2 regions of the Salinivibrio sp. KP-1 genome follow, and region 1 is predicted to be linked to the other one. Evidence: riboswitches for the same ligand, from Rfam matches in the RefSeq annotation. Region 1 holds a riboswitch; the other holds the start of a gene.
The links. A riboswitch is a leader RNA that binds a small molecule or an ion and turns the genes downstream of it on or off. The one in region 1 is predicted to bind thiamine pyrophosphate.
Positions count from the first base shown of each region.

Region 2: another riboswitch for thiamine pyrophosphate. It lies ahead of thiB (thiamine ABC transporter substrate binding subunit); the one in region 1 lies ahead of thiD (bifunctional hydroxymethylpyrimidine kinase/phosphomethylpyrimidine kinase).

Region 1 is NZ_LAQR01000048.1:150,980-154,516, forward strand. Features, by position in the region: gene WN56_RS14075 (bifunctional diguanylate cyclase/phosphodiesterase) at 1-1,043, shown strand, start outside; TPP riboswitch at 1,098-1,198, shown strand; gene thiD (bifunctional hydroxymethylpyrimidine kinase/phosphomethylpyrimidine kinase) at 1,260-2,114, shown strand; gene WN56_RS14085 (potassium channel family protein) at 2,230-3,255, opposite strand; gene WN56_RS17175 (methyl-accepting chemotaxis protein) at 3,430-3,537, shown strand, end outside.
Region 2 is NZ_LAQR01000003.1:58,908-62,444, forward strand. Features, by position in the region: gene leuC (3-isopropylmalate dehydratase large subunit) at 1-50, shown strand, start outside; gene leuD (3-isopropylmalate dehydratase small subunit) at 60-662, shown strand; gene WN56_RS06530 (DUF547 domain-containing protein) at 805-1,596, shown strand; TPP riboswitch at 1,635-1,736, shown strand; gene thiB (thiamine ABC transporter substrate binding subunit) at 1,780-2,775, shown strand; gene thiP (thiamine/thiamine pyrophosphate ABC transporter permease) at 2,781-3,537, shown strand, end outside.

The sequences.
Region 1 (3,537 bases):
TAGAGGGAGACGGTAAAGAGGCGGCGAAAAAAGCAGCGAGGATTCACCGACTCATCAGTGGTCATCATACCCTCGAAGGGCGACTGATGTTCTTGCATTGCCACATAGGGATCAGCCGTGCTGACTCGGAAAGCGCCGATGTGCCGCAGTTGTTTCGCCAAGCGATCCTGGCTATTCCGACCGATGATCAGGCTGTCGGTGAGTATCAGCCCGAGCTAGACAGTAAAGCGCAGCGAGAGCACTTGATCCGTACTGAGCTAGGCCCGGCCTTGCAAAGCAATCATCTCTCCTTGGTCTATCAACCTAAATGGCGGCTTGATGGAGGCCTGCTGGTGGGCGCAGAAGCACTACTGCGTTGGCAGCATCCAACCCTAGGGGCGATAAGTCCCGCCGAATTTATTCCCATTGCCGAGCGCAGCGCCGATATGATGCAACTTGGCGATAAAGTACTGGCGATGGCACTGGAGGCGGTGGCGCAATGGCGCGTACAGGGCCTGACTGACGAGCACTTTCATCTGTCAATCAATGTCTCTGCCCAGCAACTCCGGCATGGTTTTGCCGAGAGTGTGCTGGCTCGCTGCCATGCGACAAACACGCCGCCGGCGATTATTCAATTGGAAGTCACGGAATCGGCACTGATTCAGCAAATCTCGGTGGCATTGCGCGAGCTACAACAGCTGCGGGATGCCGGGATGCATATCGCGTTGGATGACTTTGGCACCGGTTACAGCTCATTGAGTTACCTTAAGCAACTGCCGGTAGACTGGGTTAAACTCGACCGCAGTTTTATTCAAGATTTGGCCACCAACGCCAGTGACAAACACTTGGTGGGTAGCGTGATTGAGTTAGCCCATGGCTTTGGTCATGGCGTGGTTGCCGAAGGGGTGGAAGAAGTCAGCCAGCAGCAGGTGCTACAGACAATTGGCTGCGACCAAGTGCAGGGGTTTTTATATGCACGGCCGCTTATCCAAGATGGATTCGAACAACTGCTTAAAACCGCCCAACAAGGCAATACAACCATTAACCATTACGAGAATGTGTAAACGCGCCATCAGAAACATCAGACTTGCGCTTTATCATTAAGGTTTATATTCTGACCGTGTTAGTCGGGGAGCAAGTGATTGCTGAGACTGCGAAAGCAGGACCCGTAGAACCTGATCCAGTTAGCACTGGCGGAGGGAACTGACACGTTCAGCACACGAAGTGGCGCATTCTGGCGCGCTTTGTCTCCTTCCGCCCCTGATGATTAAGGGGCCATTATGAACCTATCTCCACCTGTTATTCTTACCATCGCTGGCTCAGACAGTGGTGGCGGTGCCGGCATTCAAGCCGATATTAAAGCGATTTCAGCCACCGGCGGCTATGCGTGCTCGGTGATCACCGCGTTAACCGCACAAAACACCTGTGGCGTTGAGGCCGTCTCGGCGGTTGATCCTGGTTTTGTCCGTGCCCAGTTAGAGGCCGTTTTGTATGATATGCCGGTGCGTGCAGTGAAAATTGGTATGCTCGCCAACCAAGCGATTATTCGCGAAGTGGCCGCCGTGCTGGCGCGATCGCCTCACTTACCGGTGATTTTAGATCCCGTGATGGTAGCCACCAGCGGCGATCCTTTGTTGGATGAACACGCCATGACAGCGCTGATTGAAGCGCTGATCCCGCGAGCAACCGTGCTCACCCCCAACCTGCCTGAGGCGGCGCGATTAACCGGTCAGCCTGTCCCCACCTCCATTGAGCAAATGCATGCGTTAGTGCCAGCCCTACGTCGGCTAGGCTGTCCTTATGTGATGCTCAAAGGCGGGCATTTACATCACGCCCCTGAAAGCGTGGATGTGTGGATTAGTCAAGATACCTGTCAAACCCTGAGCGCCCGTCGGGTTGAAACCGTTAATACACACGGCACAGGCTGTTCACTGTCTGCGGCGATGGCCTCTTATTACGCGCAGGGAATGACGCCCATTGAAGCCGGGCGGGCGGCTAAGCAGTATTTGACAGAGGCTTTAGCGCATAGTCAGCAGTTAAAGGTGGGAAGAGGCGCGGGGCCTGTGCATCATTTTTACGCCTACCCAGTCGAAGCGTGTCATTCTGATGCACAAGAAACCTCGGTGGTCGAATAGACCGTTTTTTCGCGAATAGGGCACGTAAAGCCAGTCCGCCGCCTCCATCTTGGCGGCGGCGGACTGCTCCGGAAGGGTTAATAGCCAGTGTCGCGTGTGATAAATGGTGCCCGAATCACGCCGCCGACCAATGCGGTAAACGTTCAGCGGCAATATAGAAAAGGCGATCGCCGGGGGCGACTTCGGTTTGCAAGCTGGGGTTAAGGGTAATGCCTTCACCTTTGTCGATACCAATTAAGGTTGTATCGTATTCATGCTTTAACTGATTGAACAAGGTACCCACATCCGTCGTGCTCGCGTTAGTCGGGTAGCGCGCACAATACTGTGTCATCCCTTGTGCGGTACTCAACAACTCGTGATGCAACTGGCTGGAACCCGGATCAACAGCGGCTTTCGCCAGCATTTCTACGGAAACAGACGGTACACATTCTGCGTGTGGATAGTGTTGTTTGAGTATTTGGCTCAGCGCGTCGTCTTGAAAGTAGGCGAGCAGATGCGCTGACGGATTTTTATGCGCGCAGAACAGGGCCGCTGATAGGGTAATATCGTCTTCTGGGTTGTCGATAATAATGCTCGAAGCACTATCAATCCCCGCACGCGCAATTCCCTCTGCATCGGTAAAGCTGGTGACGCGCACAAATTCCACCTCGCCGGGGAGCGGATTTTCCATTTCGGGACGCACGCAAAGCACAATCGGACGATCGCCATGCACACCGCTTTGTAGTAGACGAATGAGCTGAATGGTGCGTTGACCATTCCAGCCCAACACCAGAATATGATTTTTCACAGTTAGACTCCGTTTTCCTTGTAATCCACGTCGCCAATAATCCACTAAGGCACTGGTCACATGCCCAATCACAACGGCGAACAGCCCTAGCCCACCGGGAATAATCCAAAAGGCGGTAATCCACTGTCCTGCTTCTGTTGCGGGCGAATAATCGCCATAGCCGACAGTGGACGCGGTGACCATCAAGTAATAGACATAGCGGCCGAGTGACTGGGTCATCTCTGTTTCACCGGCGCCGTGTAAAAGTAGCCAGCCAATCCCGCCATAGGCGAGTACCACCAACCCCAAAATACGCCCGTTTAAATGCGCGAAGTGGCTGATAATCCAACGTTTAAAAAGCAACCAAAAGGTCATAGCGTTTCGCTCATTTGCTGCAGAAGGGTCAGTATGGCGGGAATTTTTATAGGTTTACAGTGTAAATCAAACGATTGGCGCAAAATGGATCACATTTCGCTTGGCTCATCATACATAGCTAATATTAAGCGTTAAAATATTATAAAAAGCTTAATTACTTAATTGGGAGTCAGCGTGTTTATATCTCGTCGTCAACTTGAACAAGAGCAGCAAAAACAAGTCGCTCTGCAGCAAAAAATTGAGCAGATTAACCATACCATCGACGCGCTGAATGCAGAGAAA
Region 2 (3,537 bases), on a different contig from region 1:
CCGCAGCGGCGGCGATTGCGGGTCATTTTGTTGACGTTAACCAATTATAAGGAGGCCTTATGTCAGGCATACACACTCATACCGGCATTGTTGCCCCATTAGATGCGGCGAACGTCGATACCGATGCGATCATTCCTAAGCAGTTTTTGCAAAAGGTCACCCGCACCGGCTTTGGTCAGCATCTATTTCACGATTGGCGCTTTTTAGACGATGCGGGCAAGCAACCGAACCCCGAGTTTGTGCTCAATCAAGCGCGTTACCAAGGCGCTAGCGTCTTGCTCACGCGCGAGAATTTTGGCTGTGGCTCATCCCGCGAGCATGCGCCTTGGGCGCTGGATGATTACGGGTTTAAAGTGATTATCGCCCCCAGTTTTGCCGATATTTTCTATGGCAACTGCATCAATAACCAAATGGTGCCGGTGACCCTTGAAGAAGCCCAAATCGATGCTTTATTTGCGTATGTAGCCGAAAATGAAGGCGCGACGGTAACCCTGGATTTGCCCGCCCAAACCATTCGAGCCGGTGAACACTGCTTTGCCTTCCAGATGGATGATTTTCGCCGTCATTGCCTGTTGGAAGGGTTAGATAGCATCGGTCTGACGTTGCAGCACGAAGCCGATATCTCACGCTTTGAAAAACAAATACCAGACTTTTTGGTGTAATACGCCCTCCAAGAACGCCAATAAGCGCGGTATTACCCGTACTTATTGGCGCTTCAACCCATTTTTTCCATCCTCAATGAAACCAACCGCTGACTCGCTTGGTCTAGTCTCAAAGAAGGTTTGATCGCATTAAGGACTGGCAATGCAAAAACATTTGGTAATTCTGCTCTGGTTAGTGTTTCCGATCATCAGCCAAGCCGCGCCCAAAGCGGATTACTGGGCAATGTGGGATGCCCATAACCCTGACAGCCAAGCCACGTTTACCCATCACAGCTGGCAAGTGTTACTCGATAAGTATTTGCAATCTCAGGGGCAGCACACCTTATTTAACTATGCCGCGGTCACGGATAACGACAAAGCAACCCTCGACCATTACATTGACATGCTCACCGCGCGCGACCCACGTACCCTGACCAAAGACGAGCAATACGCGTATTGGGTTAACCTCTATAATGCGGTCACGGTAAAACTGATTATCGCCGACTACCCGGTCCGTTCCATCACCAAACTCGGTGGGCTATTTAGCTTTGGCCCTTGGGATGATGAAGTGGTTACCGTCGCTGGCGAGCCGCTCACTTTAAACGATATCGAACACCGGATTTTACGCCCGCTTTGGCAAGATCCGCGTACCCACTATGCGGTCAACTGTGCCAGCCTTGGCTGCCCTAATCTTCAGCCACAAGCCTTTCAAGCAAGTGCACTTGATGCACAGCTCGAGCACGCCGCCTATACCTTCATTAACAGTGATAAAGGCGTGAGTCAGCAAGGGGGAAAATGGCAACTTTCCTCAATTTATGAATGGTTTGAAGCTGACTTTGGTGGCGATAAGCAAGGCGTGATCGCTCACATAAACCAGTATCGCGATATTCCATTGCCACAAGAGGCAACATTGGAATACGACTACAACTGGGACCTTAACCAACTCGGCAACTAAAAGGCTTGGTTAACCCTAAGCCAATCAGTACAATACCACCGTACTCATTGGGGAGCCTCACGGCTGAGATTGCGCACTGCGCTAGACCCATCGAACCTGATCCAGCTAACACTGGCGTAGGGATTGAGACTTGATGTTGCCATCAACTTGCCTCAACACCCACGCCCAACTTAGGAGCGTGCTGTGAAAGTTTTTACCTCTGTTCTCACTCTGGTTTCTTTATCGCTATTATCACTCGGCGCCCGCGCCGCGGACCCGCTTACTGTCTATACCTATGACTCCTTTATTGCTGAATGGGGGCCGGGGCCTAAAATTAAAGCGAAATTTGAACAGCAATGCGATTGCCAACTTGAGTTTGTGTCTCTCGACGATGGGGCCGCCTTACTTAATCGCCTGCGCATTGAAGGAGAAACCACCCAAGCCGATATCGTACTCGGTATGGATACCAACTTAATGAAAGAAGCCGAGCGCAGTGGGATTGTTGCCGAGCACGCGGTCAATACCGAGCGCCTGCAAGTGCCTGGCGGGTGGGATAACAAATACTTTATCCCTTACGATTACGGCTATTTTGCCTTTGTGTATGACACTACTCGTTTGCTCGACCCACCCAAAAGCCTCAAAGCCTTGATTGAGGAGCGCGATGACATCAGTGTGATTTACCAAGATCCGCGCGTATCAACGGTCGGCCAGGGGCTAATGCTTTGGATCCAAAAAGTGTACGGCGATAATAATCAACAAGCATGGCGCGATCTTGCCGATAACACGATCACTGTGACCAAAGGCTGGACCGAGGCTTACAACATGTTCCTCAATAAAGAAGCGGACATGGTGCTCTCTTACACCACCTCGCCGGCTTACCACTTAGTGGCCGATGAAGACGATCGCTTTGCCGCCGCCATGTTTGAAGAGGGGCACTATATGCAAATCGAAGTCGCCGCTAAATCAGCCTATACCGATCAGCCGGAACGTGCGGATGCGTTTTTACAATTTATGCTCAGTGATGCGGCACAGTCGGTGATCCCAACCACTCAGTGGATGTATCCGGTCACCGATGTCAACTTGCCTGATGCCTTCTACACCTTGGACAAACCGCAAGAGAGCTTGCTGTATCAGCCTGATGAAGTGATGGGCAATCGCCAGCAATGGGTGCGTGACTGGCAAACCGCGCTGGTTGAATAGCCAAGATGCTCAACCCTTCTCGAACCTGGCCGGGCAGTATTGCGGCCAGCTTGGTCGTGGCTTTGATTGGCAGCGCACTCTGGGCGTTATTCTCTCACAGCCACGATTTGTCACTTGCCTCCTTATGGCAAGATACCTACTTGCGTCATGTCACCTACTTTAGTTTTAAACAGGCCGCGTTATCCGTTGTACTTAGCGTTGGGCTAGCAGTGCCAGTCGCTCATGCGCTGTCTCGCCGACAATTTCCAGCAAAGGCATGGCTGCTGAAGTTATTCGCCATGACCTTGGTGCTGCCGGTCTTGGTGGGAGTATTTGGACTGGTTGCTATCTATGGCCGTAGTGGCTGGATTGCACAAGCTTTCGCGCACTTCGATGCGGCTATGCCGTTTTCTATTTATGGCTTAAGTGGCATTTTACTCGCCCATGTGTTTTTTAATCTCCCTTTTTCCGCCCAATTAATGGTGCAAGCCTTAGAGGGGATCCCAGCCGATCAACGCCGTCTTGCTACCCAGCTAGGGCTCAAAGGCTGGCAACGTTTTAAGCACCTAGAATGGCCGTATCTACGCCAAAGCTTGCCTCATATCGTGGGGCTAGTATTTATGTTGTGCTTTACCAGCTTCGCGACTGTCATGGCACTGGGCGGCGGGCCGAAAGCGACGACCATCGAGCTGGCCATTTACCAAGCCATTCATTTTGATTTCGATTTACAAACGGGTGCTGTCCTCGCGCTGTGGCAAATGCTGCTATGCGGGGCCATCGCAT